Regions from separate parts of the Afipia sp. GAS231 genome, predicted to be linked through region 1. Evidence: predicted binding sites of a transcription regulator. Region 1 holds the regulator's gene; the other holds the start of a gene.
What was found. The regulator LexA, encoded in region 1, represses DNA repair genes until DNA is damaged. The targets are predictions, from matches to a motif close to TGTTCNNNNTGTGTTCNG.

Region 1 (9,176 bases):
GTGACATGCGAGCTCGCCGCGCAATTCCAGGCGCTTGCCGAACAGCGGCAGGCCAGAACGCCTGTGATGATCGGTCATCTCCTGATGGGAATTTCACGTGTGCTCGCCGGGGAGCTGGCCGTCGGCTCCGCCGAGCTCGATCGCGCCGTGGCGCTGTATCACCACCCCGAGCACCGCCCGCTCGCGATGCGGTTTGGCCATGATGTTCTCGTCTCTGCATTGTCGTGGCGCGCCTTTTCGCAGTGGGCGCTCGGTCGCACCGACGCCGCGACAGCCGACGTCGAGCGCGCGATCCGCGAGGCGCGCGAGTTCGATCACGCCGCGACGTTGATGTATGCGCTCGCCCATGTGTCGCTGGCGCTGATCTACATGGGCAAACTCACCGCCGCGGCCGAGCTGGCCGACGAACTCATGCGACTTGCCGACGGAAAGGGATCCCGCTTCTGGAATGCCTATGGGAAGCTGTTGCGCGGCCGCCTGCTCTCGCTTGAGGGACAGGACCACGCTGCCGCCGACATGATCGAGGCCGGGATTTCGGCCATGCGATCCACCGGGGCGACAGCCTATGCGCCGTGGTATCTCAGCATTCTGGGCGCGGCCTACGCCCGCATCGGACGGCTTGGCGATGCACGGCGCTACAGTGAAGACGCCTTGCAGAGCATCAGCGACAGCGGCGAATGCTGGCAGGAGGCGGAAGCCTTCAGCATCGCCGGATCGGTGATGCTGGCGCTCGATCCGCCTGATGTCCGAGAGGCGCACGCCCATTTCCAGCGGTCGCTGGTGGTTGCGAGACGGCAGATGGCCAAATCTTTCGAACTGACGGCGGCCGAAAGCCTGACCGTCCTCTCCGAACGGTGAGGACGCGTCCTAGAGCCTTTTCCGTTCCGATGGAATCGGAACGGGCCTCCAGGTCTTTTGTTTGACGCGTTTTCCCTAGTTCGGCACCGGCCGCTTCACCGCCGACGGGGCGTTGGCGTTCACGGTGACGCCGCGGAGCTGGTTGAAGGCGGCGGTCAGCGCCTTGTCGTCCTTTTCCGATGGCGGAACGTAGGATTGCGAACCGGTCTGCTCGGCGCCCTCGGCTGCCGCCAGATGCCCGCGCATCGACGCCTCACCCTGCAACTCGGCGCGGCTCTTCAGCTCGTCCGGCACGACCTGAAGCACTTCGAGGTCGGGCACGACGCCCTGGGCCTGGATCGAACGCCCGGACGGCGTGTAGTAGCGCGCGGTGGTCAGTGCCAGCGCACCATTGCCCGAGCCCAGCGGAATGATGGTCTGCACCGAGCCCTTGCCGAACGAACGCGTGCCGATCAGCATGGCGCGCTTGTGGTCGTGAAGCGCGCCCGCCACGATCTCGGAGGCGGAAGCCGATCCGCCGTTGATCAGCACGACCAGCGGCTTGCCTTTGGTCAGGTCGCCGCCGCGCGCGGTGAAGCGCTGGGTTTCTTCCGGCGTGCGGCCGCGGGTCGAAACCACTTCGCCGCGGTTCATGAAGGCGCTCGTCACCGAGACCGCCTGGTCGAGCAGTCCGCCCGGATTGTTGCGGAGATCGACGACGTAACCCGCAAGCTTGTCCTGCGGGATTTCCTTTGAAATTTCCGTGATCGCCTTGCGCAAGCCGTCGGTGGTCTGCTCGTTGAAGCTGGTGATCCTGATATAGCCGATGTCGCCGCCGTCGGTGTGGTAGCGCACCGGCTTGACCCGGATCACTTCGCGCACCAGCGCGATGTCGACCGGCGCGTCGGCGCCCTTGCGAACGATCTTCAGCCTGATCTTGCTGTCGGCCGGCCCCTTCATCTTGGCCACCGCCTGGTCGAGCGAGAGCCCCTGAATCGTGTCGTCGTCGATCTGGGTGATCACGTCGCCCGACATGATGCCGGCCTTGGCTGCCGGCGTATCGTCGATCGGCGTCACCACCTTGACGAAGCCGTCTTCCATCGTGACCTCGATGCCGAGCCCGCCGAACTCGCCATGCGTGGTCTCCTGCATATCGCTCCAGCCCTTGGCGTTCATGTAACGCGAATGCGGATCGAGCGAGGAGATCATGCCGTTGATGGCGCCCTCCATCAGCTTGCTGTCGTCGGGCTTCTCGACATAGTCGGTGCGGACGCGCTCGAACACGTCACCGAACAGGTTGAGTTTCGAATAGGTGCCGGACTCGACCGCAGCCCTCGCCGCCGTCGCCAGTTGCTGAGGCCCGGCAACCAGAAGGGTCAGGCAGACGCCCGTGGCCGTGCCCAGCAGAAAGGTAATGTTCTTGCGCATCACGAGCGGTCCTTTTTTCGGTATAAGCGGCCTGGATTCACGCGGTTCCCGTGAATCGGCGTCCTGATCCGGCGAGCGCCAACACACCCTGTCATTTTGGTCGGATCAAGGCAGTTCCGGACCGGGCCACTACGGACCTTTCGGGGACCTCGGTGGAACGGGTGCATTAATGAGCAATGACAACGAGGTGCGGATCGAGCTTGCCCTGAACGCGACCGACGAGGTGCGCTTGCTGATCGGTGAGCTTGAGGCCGTGCTCGCGGCCGAGTATCCGCCGGAGCAGCGGCACGGATTGGCGCTCGACGCGATCTTTCAACCCCACGTCCGGTTCTTCGTTGCAACATTCCATGGCGCGGCGGTGGGGTGCGGCGGTGTCGCGCTCTTCCCCGACTTCGCCGAGGTCAAGCGCATGTATGTGCGGGACACCGCCCGGGGCCAGGGAGTTGCCGACGCCATTCTCGCGCGCATCGAGCAGGAAGTACGAAGTGCCGGACTTTCCCTGCTTCGTCTGGAAACAGGAACGCGCCAGATCGCGGCGATGCGGCTCTATACGCGAATGGGGTTCCGGGAGTGTGCGGCGTTCGGCGATTATGCGCTGATGGCGCCGAGCGCCATTGCGAACAGCGTGTTCCTTGAGAAGCAGGTCGGCACGTAGCTATGGCTTGCCCGCCTTCTGCAGCCCGTTCTGCCAGGTCGAGGGCTGGGTGCCGAAGCCGCGCTTGGCGCGGGTGCCGAGCCAGTAGCCGAACTGCGGCGGCACGTTGCGGAATGGCCCATCGACGCCGAGCTTCAGCGCCGCATCCATCGGCCAGTTCGGATTGTTGAGGATCTCGCGGCCGACTGCAATCAGATCGGCCTGCTTGTCGCGCAGGATCTGCTCGGCCTGATCGCCATGAATGATGAGGCCGACCGCCATGGTCATGATATCGGCGTGGCGCCTGACGTATTCCGACAGCGGCACCTGGTAGCTGTACTTGATTTCCTTGCCCAGGATCGGCGCCATCTCGGTGATGCCGCCCGATGAGCAGTCGATGACGTCGACGCCTTTGGTCTTCAGCGTCTTGGCCAGCCGCGCGCTCTGTTCCGGCCCCCACCCGGCATTGTCCTCGACCGACAGGCGGACGAACAAAGGTTTGTGATCGGGCCAGTGGGTCCGCACCGCTTCAGTGATTTCGGTGATGAAGCGCATCCGGTTGGCTTCGGAACCGCCATATTCGTCGCTGCGCTGGTTGGAGCGCTCCGACAGGAACTGGTGCACGAGATAGCCGTGCGCGCCGTGCAGCTCCAGCACGTCGAAGCCGGCTTCATGCGCGCGCCGCGCGGCATGGCCCCAGGCCTGCACCAGGTCTTTGACCTCCTGGCGTTCCAGCGCCTTCGGCACCGGCCATTTCTCGCTATGGGCAAGCGCACTCGGCGCCATCGGCGACCAGGCGTCCCAATCCTCGATGTCCGGCGAGCGTTGCAGCGGCCGGTCGCCTTCCCACGGCCGCGTCGCACGCGCCTTGCGGCCGGAATGTCCGAGCTGGATGCCGGCCACGGAATTTTGCTGCTTGATGAATTTGGCGAGACGGCTGAGCGGCTCGACAAAGGCATCGTCCCAGATGCCGAGATCGCCGACGGTGCCGCAGCCGCGCCGCTCAACCTTGGTCGATTCCACCACCACGAGGCCAGCGCCGCCGGCGGCAAATTTGCCGGCGTTCATCAAGTGCCAGTCGGTCGGAAAGCCCTTCACCGCCGAATACTGATGCATCGGCGGCACCACAATGCGATTGCGCAACTCGACGCCGCGGATCGACATCGGGGAAAACAGCAGCATGTCCGACATTTCTTGTTCCTCCCTGGCCGACATCCTGGTTCCGGTGTGTGCCGGGCGGCGTCCGCTATTTTTATCTGGCGGCTGCGGTACCGGTCTTGGTATCGGCCGGCTTGGTGTCGGACGTCTTGGCTTTCGGCTTTGCCGGCGCGGCTTTAGCGGCTTTCGGCGCGGCGTTGTCGCTGCGCACCGTTCCCCAGGGATCGGTGCTCTGCTGGGCCGGAATATTACCCAGCGACCGCTGATAGGCCCTCTCGGCTTCCTTCTCGGCCGCAATTTCCGATGGCGTTTTGGCCTTGTCCTCTTCGCCGTATTTTTGCATGGGCTTCTGCTGGGCCGCAGCGGGGGCATTCATGGCGATCGCCAACGCGATCAAGGCGACGGGGGCAACAATTCGGCTGAAGATGCGCATACGACCACTCCCAAGACGTTCGGTAACGCTTAGCACAGCTCGCGCGCCGGCTTAAGTGTCGGATTGCGCGAGGGAGCCCCTTGACGCCACCCCGGCGTTGCCCGGAGCGATACAGTTTTGTAAACGAAAACCATGAACTCCGTCGCCCCCAACTCCGCCGACGTGCTGCTGCTGTTCGACATCGGGCGCGTCGTGCTCGACATCGATTTCGGCAAGGTTATGGCAAGCTGGGCAGGCCACGCCGGCTGCACGCCGGCCGAGCTCGCCAGCCGCTTCGTCGTCGACGACAGCTTCAAGCACCACGAGGTCGGCAGGATCGACGACGCCGCGTTCTTCCAGAACCTGCGCAGCTCGCTCGGCATCGGCATCTCGGACGAGCAGTTTCTCGAAGGCTGGAACGCGATCTTCGCCGGCGAAATGCCCGGCATTGCGCCTTTGTTGGCAACGGCCGGGAAACGGCTGCCGCTCTACGCCTTCTCCAACACCAATCCGGCCCATGTCGCGCATTTCTCGCGCGCCTATGCCGACGTGCTCAGCCATTTCAGCGAAATATTCCTGTCCTCGACCATCGGCTTGAGAAAACCCGACGCTAGAGCCTATGATCATGTGGTAAAGGCGATCGGCGTGCCGGCGTCGCGAATCCTGTTCTTCGACGACGTCGCCGCCAACATCGAGGGCGCGCGCTCGCGCGGCCTGGCTGCTGTCCACGTGACATCGACGGATGACGTGGCAAAGGCACTCACCGCACTTGGGATCCAGCTTTGAAATCTGAGAGGATTTGCCCGTGGCCTTGATGCCGGTTGCCGACGCGCTTGCCGCCATTCTCGCGGGCGCCGACCCGCTGCCCGAGGAAATGGTCGCGCTCGATACCGCCTGGCATCGCGTGCTGGCGCACGACGTCGCCGCCCGCCGCACGCAGCCGCCGCAGGCGATGTCGGCAATGGACGGCTACGCGGTACGCGCCGCCGACGCCTCTAACCTCACCGCGCGGCTGAAGGTGATCGGCGAGGTCGCCGCCGGCCGCCCGTTCGAGCGCAAGGTCGGCGCGGGCGAAGCGGTGCGGATTTTCACCGGCGGTGTCATCCCCGATGGCGCCGATGCCGTCATCATCCAGGAAGACACGACGGTCCAGGGCGATCACATCGGCATCACCGAGGCCGCGGTCACCGGGCGCCATATCCGCCCCGCCGGGGTCGATTTCCGCGAGGGCGACGTCTTGCTTTCGGGTGGCAGCCGCCTCACCGACCGCGATCTGTCGCTCGCCGCCGGCATGAACTATCCGGAGCTTGCCGTGCGCCGCCGTCCCAAGGTCGCCGTGCTCGCCACCGGCGACGAGCTTGTCATGCCGGGCAACATCCCCGGCCCCGGGCAGATCGTCTATTCCAACGGCTATGCGCTGCGCGCGCTGGCGCGGGCCGAGGGCGCCGAGACCGTCGATCTCGGCATTGCCGCCGACACGGTCGCCGCCACCACCGAAGGCATCCGCCGCGCCCGCGATACCGGCGCCGACATCCTGATCACCACCGGCGGGGCGTCCGTCGGCGACCACGACCTCGTCAAGCAGTCGCTGGAGGCCGAGGACGTCGCCATGGCGTTCTGGCGGATCGCGATGCGGCCCGGCAAGCCGATGATGCATGGACGGTTAGGGGCGATGCGGGTGATCGGCCTGCCCGGCAATCCGGTCTCGTCCTATGTCTGCGGTTTCCTGTTTCTGGTGCCGTTGATTCGCGCGCTTTCGGGCCGCAAAAACATCCATCACGTCAGGGAGCCCGCGCTGCTCGGCCGAGATCTTAGCGCCAACGACCAGCGCGAAGACTATCTGCGCGCCCGCCTCGAGGAGCATGCCGACGGCACGCTGACGGCGGTACCGGTCAATCATCAGGACTCGTCGCTGCTTGGAAATCTCGCTGCGGCACGGGCACTTCTGATACGTCCGCCGTTTGCGCCGGCGGCTCAGAAGGGCGCGCCTTGCGAGGTCCTTCGGCTGCCGGGGTGAAGCCCTGCGCGACACCTGCTGCCAAAACCCGGCCCACGTTCACCCCAAATTAAGTGGTTGCGGAACACATATCGAACATATAGTGTCCGTTCATGATTTGTTTCGAGAATTAGTGTCTACCTGGGGAGTTTTTTGAACTCCCGGGAATCCAGACCTGAAGTCTCGAAACCGGACGAACGCCGCCAACCGGGGGAATGCTCGCGATGCTTACGCGCAAACAGTACGAACTTCTGCGTTTCATCAATGAACGGCTGAAGGAGGCCGGGGTACCGCCCTCGTTCGACGAGATGAAGGACGCGCTCGACCTGCGTTCGAAATCCGGCATCCACCGCCTCATCACCGCGCTGGAAGAGCGCGGCTTCATCCGCCGCCTGCCCAACCGCGCCCGCGCCATCGAGGTCATCAAGCTTCCCGAACTGGCCGGCAGCGGTAACGGCAATGGCCGCCGCGGCTTCACGCCGAGTGTCATCGAGGGCACGTTGGGCAAGGTCCGCACCGCCAGCGCCGCCGCCGAGGATGACAGCAACCGCCCGGTCTCCGTCCCCGTGATGGGCCGGATCGCCGCCGGTACGCCGATCGAGGCGCTGCAGACCCGCAGCCACACCATCAGCGTGCCGCCCGACATGCTCGGAAGCGGCGAACATTACGCGCTCGAAGTGCGCGGCGACTCGATGGTGGACGCCGGCATTCTCGACGGCGACATGGCTCTGATCCAGCGCAACGAGACCGCCGACACCGGCGATATCGTGGTGGCCCTGATCGACGAGGAGGAAGCCACCCTGAAGCGCTTCCGCCGCCGCGGCGCCTCGATCGCGCTCGAGCCCGCCAATGCCTCCTACGAGGTCCGCATCCTGCCGCCGAACCGGGTCCGGATTCAGGGCAAGCTGATCGGGCTGTACCGAAAGTATTGATCGGCGCCCGTCAGGCGCCGGCCCCGACATCGACCAATGCCCCGGCCGTCGGCCGGGGTTTTTTGTTGCGCCTTTGGAACCAAGACGCGTTAGCGCGTTTGTGATGGAAGGCACCGGCGTGGAGCCGCAGAATTGCCCCGAAGGCGGACGAGGCTCCGCGCCAATGTCCACTCTGATAGAGGCCTGTGCCTCCGAGAGACACGGGTCAGCTATCTCAATCGAGGGAGCCATCCGATGTGTGACTATAGTCTGCACGCCGTGGCATCGCGCCCCGCCAAAGTCGGAGAGACGCTGATCACCACCACCTTCCGCGGTACGTCGACCCGCGGCTTTGCATCCGAAAACGAACTTGCCGTCGCGGTCTGCATGCTTCCCGGCACCGAGCTCGCGTTCGCGCGAGAGGTCAAATATGACAACCGCTGGATCTGGACGCGGACGCTCGACTGGCGGGTCGGCGTTTTCAACCATATCGAGCCTGAGACGCCCGATCGTCACCACGATGCGATCGAATTTCCGGACGGAAGCCGCGTGCTGGTGACCCAGTTGTGCGAAGGCCAGCACGTCACCGTGCTGCAACTGCCGGTGCTTACGCCGGCCGTGGAACGCGCGCCTGCGGCCGTTGCGCCGACGGCGACGACCTCATTTTTCATCGGCTGAGTCCTGCGGATGAAACACTTCGCCGGCCACAGCCGGCGGAGTGACACCGACGAATTGGGGAGCGAGCGGTGGTCAACAAGGTTACATGGCAACGCGCCGGACGCGTCACCGAGCCTGGCCGCTACATGTTCAGGTTCGGCTGGCTGACGGTGAGCGCCGACGATCTCGCGATCTGGCGGCAGTATCCGGAAGCCGCCTTCACGCTGGTCTACCTGCCCTCGGAGCCGGATGCGCCGGAAGAGTTTCATCTCGGCGCTTTTGAGCTACCGACCAGCTCCGCGCCGAGCGAGCATTGACGCAGAGCCTTTTCGGTTCTGATTGAATCAGAACCGGGCTCTACTTTTTTGTTTTGACGCGTTTTCTCTACGCGAACCGGCGTCCACTTCGCTCGAAAACGCTATGGCGCACCTCACTCCTCCGCCTGCAGGTCAGCGTCCGACGGCGTCGCATCGACGGCGCGCGGCGACGGCTTGCGCGGCGCCAGCACGGCGCTGTCGGTTTCGCCGTCCTCGGCGATCGCCTTTGACCAAGGACGGTCGATCCCTCCAGGTTTGACGGCGTCGACGACAAATCCGTCGCGGCCGCGCCGCAGCGCCAGCGCGCCCTGCCGGCGCAGGCGCTCGGTGTCGATCACCGACGCGGCGCAGCCACCAGGCGGCTGCCGCATCGTCACGATCAGCGCCGTGCGCTCGCAATCATCCGCCAGCGCCTCGGGCCGCTGCGCCCATGCGACCAGGGCGCCATTAGACGATGCGGTCACGCAGCCGTTGTCGTCGCAGGAGACGCCCTCACCGAGTGTGGCGTCGTCGGCGGTTCGCACATCGGCATCCCCCGCCAGCCACTCCCGGACCAGGAAGGCATCCTTGGAGCCTTTGGCGGCCTGCATCAGATGCAGCCGCCCGTCCTGGCCGCGTACGCCGACATGGCGGCCATCGGCGGACACCAGGATATCCGGCTGAGGCAGCCGCGCCGCCCACACTGTCGCGACCAGCAGCAGCGCCACGCCGGACCAGCGCAGCGGCGTGCGCAACAGGCCGAGCAGGATGATGCCGGCACTGGCGGCAATCAGTGGACCGATGCCGAACGCCGGCACCCGGCCGACTGCCCCGGGCAAGCCCGCAA
Region 2 (7,001 bases), 2.2 Mb from region 1:
GTGGGCGAGCTCGTACAGCACCCGCGCCTCGCTCAGCGAATACGGGCTTTTCAGCAGCTGCTGGTCGAGCACGCCGAGCTTGCGGGTGTAGAAGCGGTTGAAGGCGCGAACTGCCTCGACCTCGTGGTCGGAATCCGTCTGGGCCGAATTTCTGGAAGTCATGGCAAACCTCGATACTTGCCATTGTCAATTAATTATTTGACTTTGGCAAGTATATTTCCGTGGCGCACCGGTTCCAGTTCTACTGTGTATGGGGTTGTTTTCGATATTTTGGGTCCGGCAGCATCGGCACCGCCCGCTCCCTCTCCCGCTTGCGGGGGAGGGCTGGGGCGGGGGTGCTTCAACGTCGACACTGCCTGCGAGGAGAGAGCCCCACCCGCCGCGCTCTTCGAGCGCGTCGGCCTAAGAGCGAGCTTCGCTCGTCTCGCCCCCGCAAGCGGGAGAGGCGAGTTAGGTTCAGGCCACCACCATGATCCGGCTGCGCAGGGTCGTGCGCGCGGAGCGGCCGAGCTGGCGCAGCAGCCGCGCCTCGGAACGGCGCGAGTCCGGCCGGTAGCCGCCGAGCCGGTCGTAGTGGTCGCGGGCGATCAAGAGCCCCTGTTCGGCCGATGGCCCCGCGACCATGCGGGCGAGGAACTTGAGGCCGTCGCGGAAACCAATGTCGGCATAGGGCGAGCGGGCGTAGCGGAACACGCCGGCGCGGGGCCGGCCGCTGTTGGCAACGCCCTGGATGAATTGCGTGGTCTCTTCGATCCAACCTGAATCGAGCACGGCGCCGGCATGCAGGAACATCAGCCACGGCGAGCGTGCGGTTCGCGCACCCGCCGCCATTGCTGCGGCGCGGGTGCCCTCGAACGCCAGAAAGCCGCAGCCGGCGACGTCGGCGACCCGTTCGATCACACCGGTGCCGGCCCGATCGACCAGCAGCACCTCGCGGATGATGCCGGCAGCGGCGCCCGGCACCAGCGCCGCAAGGGTGGCGACGGCCGGCTGTTCGACCCCTTCGGTCGGAATGATGACGCTCAGCATGAATGAGGCTTCGGTGGCTCAATCTGTGAAAAACGCTGCACTGTTATCACCTTGTCACATTCAAAACAGCCACTGTTGTGCAGTTTTTTGCGGCAGCCGCTAAGGGTGGGTCAAGCAGCATTTTTTCGCGCGCGCTGTGGATCGTTGCGATTCATGTTCTTGATTTGTTCTCAAGGCGTGCTATGTACTGACGCATGAGCCGAGCATCCTCTCATGCCCTCAAGCACCCGCCGGTCACGGCGCCCTCCGCTCCGGCGGGTGCGACTCCTTTTCCCGAACTCGCTGTTGCCATCGAGCGCGAACGGCGGCGCGGCCGCGGCGCCCAGTCCAATGACAGCGGCCGGTTCGAAGCCGAGGCGCGGGTCGCCTTCGACGACGGCTGGCAGAGCCTCGACGACCTGCCGCCGTTCAAGACCACGGTCTCGATCGACACCTCGCGCAAGGTCATCGCCCGCAACGACTCGCCCGATATCGGCTTCGACCGCTCGATCAACCCGTATCGCGGCTGCGAGCACGGCTGCGTCTACTGCTTCGCACGGCCGACCCACGCCTATCTCGGCCTGTCGCCCGGGCTCGACTTCGAATCCAAACTGCTCGTCAAACCGGACGCGCCCGAACTGCTCGAGAAGGAACTGGCGGCGCCCGGTTACGAACCGCGCATGATCGCGATCGGCACCAACACCGATCCCTATCAGCCGATCGAGTGCGAGCACAAAATCATGCGCGGCATTCTCGAAGTGCTGGAGCGCGTCGGCCATCCCGTCGGCATCGTTACCAAATCGGCGCTGGTCGTGCGCGACATCGATATTCTCCAGCGAATGGCGAAGCGCAACCTGGTCAAGGTCGCGCTTTCGGTGACGACGCTCGACCCCAAGCTCGCACGCACCATGGAGCCGCGGGCCTCGACGCCGCCAAAACGTCTGGAAGCGATCCGCAAACTGACGGACGCCGGCATTCCGGCGACCGTCATGGTAGCACCCGTGATCCCGGCGCTGAACGATTCCGAGATCGAGCGCATTCTCGATGCCGCCGCCCATGCCGGCGCCAAGGAGGCCAGCTACGTCTTGCTGAGGCTGCCGCTGGAGGTGCGCGATCTGTTCCGCGAATGGCTGATGGCGAATTATCCCGACCGCTATCGCCACGTCTTCACTTTGATCCGCGACATGCGCGGCGGCCGCGACTACGACGCAAAGTGGGGCATGCGGATGAAGGGCACCGGCCCGATGGCCTGGATGATCGGGCGCCGTTTCGAAGTCGCCTGCGAGAAGCTCGGCCTCAACAAGCGCCGCACCAAGTTGACGACGGATCACTTCATCAAGCCGAACCGAAACGGGCAGCAGTTGAGTTTGTTTTAGCAGCTCGTCATTGCGAGGAGCGCAAGCGACGAAGCAATCCAGACTTTCTTTGTCTCGCGAAGCGCTGGATTGCTTCGCTTCGCTCGCAATGACCAGGAGGATGTAATGAGTACCAAACCACCCACCCCGCGCTTCACCGTCGTCACCCTCGGCGTCAGCAACATCCGCGCCAGCATCGCCTTCTACGAAGCATTGGGATTTAAACGAAAGATGCGCGCCACCGGCGAGGCCGTCGCTTTCTTCGATACCGGCGGCACGGTGATCGGGCTGTTCCCGTGGGATCAACTGGCGGCGGATGTCACGCTGCCGGACCAGCCGCGGCCCAAAGCCTTTCGCGGCATGACGCTGGCCTGGAACTGCGGCTCGGTTGAAGAAGTCGACCGGGTGCTGGATTTCGCGATTTCGATGGGCGCCTCGCTGCTGAAGCCCGCGCACCAGACCGACTATGGCGGCTACTCCGGCTATTTCGGCGATCCCGACAACCATCCCTGGGAGGTCGTGGTCGCGCCGGGCATCGAGGTCGGCGATGACCGGCGGGTTCATCTGCCGGACTAGGCTTCGGTATTTGCTGGCAAAGGTTGGATTGAATAGCGGGAATTGAACGCGGTTTCCGGTTGCGTCGCAGTGTCCACTTTCGCACCATCCCGGCATGATTCGGGACAAGTCTTCAAAGCCAAAAGCCAAGGGTGCGATCGCGGTGACGCCGCCGAGCTTTCGCCGCGAGCGCGCGCTGATCAAGCGCGGCGTCTGGCCGGTGGCCGGTTGCGACGAGGCCGGACGCGGGCCGCTGGCAGGCCCCGTGGTGGCGGCCGCCGTCGTGCTGGATCCGAAACGAATTCCAAAAGGCATCGACGATTCCAAGCGGCTCACCGCCGAGCGCCGTGAGGAATTGTTCGAGGAGATCTGCGCGACAGCGTCGTTTGCGGTTGCCTTTGCCTCGCCGGCGCGGATCGACCGCGACAATATCCTGCGCGCCTCGCTGTGGGCGCTGACCCGCGCCGTGCAGGCGCTGCCGGAAAACCCACGACACGTTTTTGTCGACGGCCGCGACCGGCTTGACGTCGCCTGCGATTGCGACGCCGTGATCGGCGGCGATGGCATCGTGATGTCGATCGCCGCCGCTTCGATCATCGCCAAGGTGACGCGCGACCGGCTGATGTGCGCGCTGGCGCTGGATTGCCCGGGCTACGGTTTTGAGACCCACAAGGGCTACGCGGTGCCGGAACATCGCGAGGCGCTGGACCGGCTGGGTCCGAGCGTGCACCACCGCCGCTTCTTTGCGCCTGTCGTCGCCGCGCGCGAGAAGCACTATCCGGAGAACGTTGTCGTCGAGCGCGATCTATTTACGCTCGAAACCCAAATCGTGACCGAATTTCCGGTAGCCGTTTAGGACTTTATTTTCTGACGCGTTTTCTTGACGCGAACCGGATCCACTTCGCTTGAAAACGCTACGGTTGCCTCCGCAGCCTCCGCGCTCTATCAAATGCCATCGGACAGGGCTTCTCGGCCCGGGCATTTCGGACGGTTCATGCGTTTCACCTCCCTGGTTGTCGAACTGATCCGCGCCCGGCCGCGGCTGGTGGTCTGGCTTGTGGTGCTGCTGCAGGCCGCCCTCTGGCTGATGCTGCCGGTGCTGATCTATCGCAGCCCGCCCGGGGAACTCGCGACCGTGCTGGCGTTCGGCCGGGAGTACCAGGTCGGAACCTGGTTCGGTCCGCCGCTGGCGTTCTGGCTCGCCGATATCGCCTTCCGCGCCGTCGGCAATCACATGTTCGGCGTCTATCTGCTGGCGCAGCTCTGTGCGATCGCCACCTTCTGGACCTTCTATCAGCTCGCGCGCGCCATCGTCGGCGGCCAGCAGGCGGTGCTGGCGGTGCTGCTCTCGATGACGGTGGTGGCGTTCAGCTCGCCCGGCGTCGAATTCGGCCCGCTGGTGCTGGCGCGGCCGCTATGGGCGCTGTTGCTGCTGCATTCATGGCAGATCATCGGCCAGAACCGGCGCAGCGCCTGGTTCGCCTGGTCGATCGAGGCCGGCCTGCTGCTGCTGACGACCTCGGCCGCGATCGGGCTGTTGCTGCTGATCGCAGGCTTTGCGGTCGCCACCGTGCGCGGGCGGCGCACCCTGATGTCGCTCGATCCGCTGTATTCGCTGCTGGTGATCGTCGTGCTGGCGCTGCCCTGGCTGATCTGGATCGTCCGCGCCGACGTGCTGACGATGCCGCCCTGGCCTGCGATCGATGATCTCTCGGCCCGCGCGCTGCATTGGGGCACACTGCTCGGCGGCCTGGTGCTGGCGATGTCGGGCGTCGTGCTGCTGGTGGTGCTCAACTCCGGCTGGTTCGCGCGCAACGCCGAGGAGGCGCCGATCATCTACCGGCCGCCGGTCGATCCGCTGGCGCGCCAGTTCGTCTATTGCTTCGCGATCGCTCCGGCGCTGCTCGGCAGCGTGGTTGCGGGGGTGTTCAATCTCGAGCGCATTACCGGCGGCGCCGGCGTGGCCTTGCTGATGTCCGGTCTGGCCGCGATCGTCGCGACCGGCGACCTCGTCTATCTCAGGCGCCAGCGGCTGTTGCGCTCGGTCTGGGCGGCGGCGGTTGCAGCACCTGCTTTCGTCGCGATCGGGGCCACGTTGTTTCTGCCCTGGACCGGCTCCAACGAAGTGTCGACCTCGCTGCCGGCAAAGGCGATCGCGCGTTTCTTCGGCGACAGCTTTGAGCGGCGGACCAACCAGCGGCTGCGCGCGGTGGCCGGCGATCCGCAACTGGCGAGCTTCATCACCATGGATGCCGGCCGCCCGCATCTGTTGCTCGATGCCACGCCGGAGCGGACGCCGTGGCTGTCGGTTGCGAAATTCAACGAGACCGGCGGCGTCGTGGTCTGGCGCGCGGCCGACACCTCTGGCGCGCCGCCGCCCGAACTCTTGCAGCGCTTTCCCGGCCTGGTGCCGGAAGTGCCGCGCGCGTTCGAATGGATCGTCAACGGCAGGCAACCACTGTTGCGGGTCGGCTGGGCGATCGTGCGGCCGAAGGGGCAGTAATTTTTCGGCCCGGCGATGTGAGGATTGAAGCCCAATGGATCTGAATCCGCCGCCCGGCTCGAACATTTCAATCGCATCTGACGGTATCGATCCAACCATCGTCATTCCGCCGACGACGAGCGCGTCGCGTTATTTTGGCGGATTGTTCCTGCTGTTCTGGCTGGGCGGGTGGGCCGTCGGCTTCAAGGACGTTGGTTCAAAGGTACTGGCCGGGCAAGCCAACGCCTTCTCTGTCTTCTGGCTGTGTGGCTGGACCGTCGGCGGCGTCTTTGCAGCGGTCAGCCTCTACCGCATCGTCCGTCCCGCCGTCCCGGAAACGTTGACGTTGAAGCGAAATAGCGTGGCTTACGATTCCGGAATTCAGCCGCTGCAGATGGATTCATCCTGGCGCAGCAAGGGTACCAAGCAAGCCTGGAACTCGATGTTCGCCAAGCGCGTCCGTGTCGAGATCGATCGGCGCCAATTGCAGTCGCTGCGTCTGCGGGAAACGGAATCCGGCAACCGGTTGACGATCGATGTGGACGCGCGGCGCCTCGAACTTGCGCCAACAGCCACTGAGGTCGAGCGCGAATGGTTGGCTGGCTACCTGGCGCGCCGCTATTCGCTTTCGCCGGCTGCGGCGAACGCCGGCGAGGGATCCGCCTGATCGCTCATTCCGGAATTCCGTAACACTCGTAAAAAACCCCGATCGGCGCGCTGACGCGAAATGATGGCAGCGGAAAAGCTTCCCAAAGCTTGTGCGGATTCAGCCGCGCGATGTTTCGCAGAAACATCTCCTTCAACTCCGGCTTTACGTTTCCTTCGCGATCGAGAAACTGTCCCCAGCGCGCCATGCCCTGAAACCGGTCGCCGCTCTCGATCACGACGCGCGATCGAACGTAGCTCTCAGGAAACAGGCGTCGATAGGCTTCGGTACCGTAGAGCCACGAACGTCCGTCGACATGAGCGGCATTCGGAAAGTGCTTCCTGATCGAAGCGAACATGGTTTCGAGTTCGCGCCGCCGCGCCTCCGCCCGGGTCTTGCTCAGCGGCCCCAATGCATCGCGGTTGTAGAAGTGGAGGCGAACGATGTCGGTGGCGTCGCTGGCATGAAACTCGAAACAGCCGAACACGTGATCGGGAAATGCAGACTGCTCTTCAGGTGATCGCGAATAGAACGCCTGGGTCCAGCCCGCGCGCTGCCGGTGCGTCGCGAGCGCTTCGAGCCCGCGCGCATATTCCTGCCAGGCCGGACCCGCCGCGCCATCGGCGGGGGCGTCGCCAAGTCCGAAGCGGCGGTGAAAGTTGGTCGTGAGCAATACCGCGTCGGCGATCTGAGTTGACGTCTTTTCGGCAACCGCTTCGGCGAAGCGAAGCTGCAGGTCGAAGAAATCCCCATAGCGTTCGCTTTTTTCGTGACCGCCGTGCGTGCTGTCCATCGATCTTGCTACGGTGCCGCGGCCGGAATCTCGAGCGCCTTTGCGATCGCCAGCAGGTCCTGCCAGGTCATCCGCTTGTAGGACGGCGAGCGCAACAGATAGGCCGGGTGGAACGTGGCGATGGCGCGGATGGTGCGTGTGCCGGTGTCGTAGTCGAACCAC

Region 2: BLS26_RS26905 (PA0069 family radical SAM protein) is a predicted target of LexA. The motif match lies at 1,184-1,201, and genes of this name have one in related genera.

Annotation. Positions count from the first base shown of each region.
Region 1 is NZ_LT629703.1:264,558-273,733, forward strand. Features, by position in the region: gene BLS26_RS01175 (adenylate/guanylate cyclase domain-containing protein) at 1-858, shown strand, start outside; gene BLS26_RS01180 (S41 family peptidase) at 934-2,265, opposite strand; gene BLS26_RS01185 (GNAT family N-acetyltransferase) at 2,435-2,920, shown strand; gene BLS26_RS01190 (NADH:flavin oxidoreductase/NADH oxidase) at 2,921-4,090, opposite strand; gene BLS26_RS01195 (hypothetical protein) at 4,152-4,490, opposite strand; gene BLS26_RS01200 (HAD-IA family hydrolase) at 4,623-5,255, shown strand; gene glp (gephyrin-like molybdotransferase Glp) at 5,275-6,486, shown strand; gene lexA (transcriptional repressor LexA) at 6,690-7,397, shown strand; gene BLS26_RS01215 (hypothetical protein) at 7,632-8,054, shown strand; gene BLS26_RS01220 (hypothetical protein) at 8,123-8,350, shown strand; partial or broken gene BLS26_RS01225 (ComEC/Rec2 family competence protein) at 8,464-9,176, opposite strand, start outside.
Region 2 is NZ_LT629703.1:5,673,126-5,680,126, forward strand. Features, by position in the region: gene BLS26_RS26895 (helix-turn-helix domain-containing GNAT family N-acetyltransferase) at 1-162, opposite strand, end outside; gene BLS26_RS26900 (glycosyl transferase) at 457-1,029, opposite strand; gene BLS26_RS26905 (PA0069 family radical SAM protein) at 1,224-2,384, shown strand; gene BLS26_RS26910 (VOC family protein) at 2,490-2,939, shown strand; gene BLS26_RS26915 (ribonuclease HII) at 3,034-3,774, shown strand; gene BLS26_RS26920 (glycosyltransferase family 39 protein) at 3,913-5,421, shown strand; gene BLS26_RS26925 (hypothetical protein) at 5,456-6,067, shown strand; gene BLS26_RS26930 (hypothetical protein) at 6,072-6,839, opposite strand; gene BLS26_RS26935 (uracil-DNA glycosylase family protein) at 6,848-7,001, opposite strand, start outside.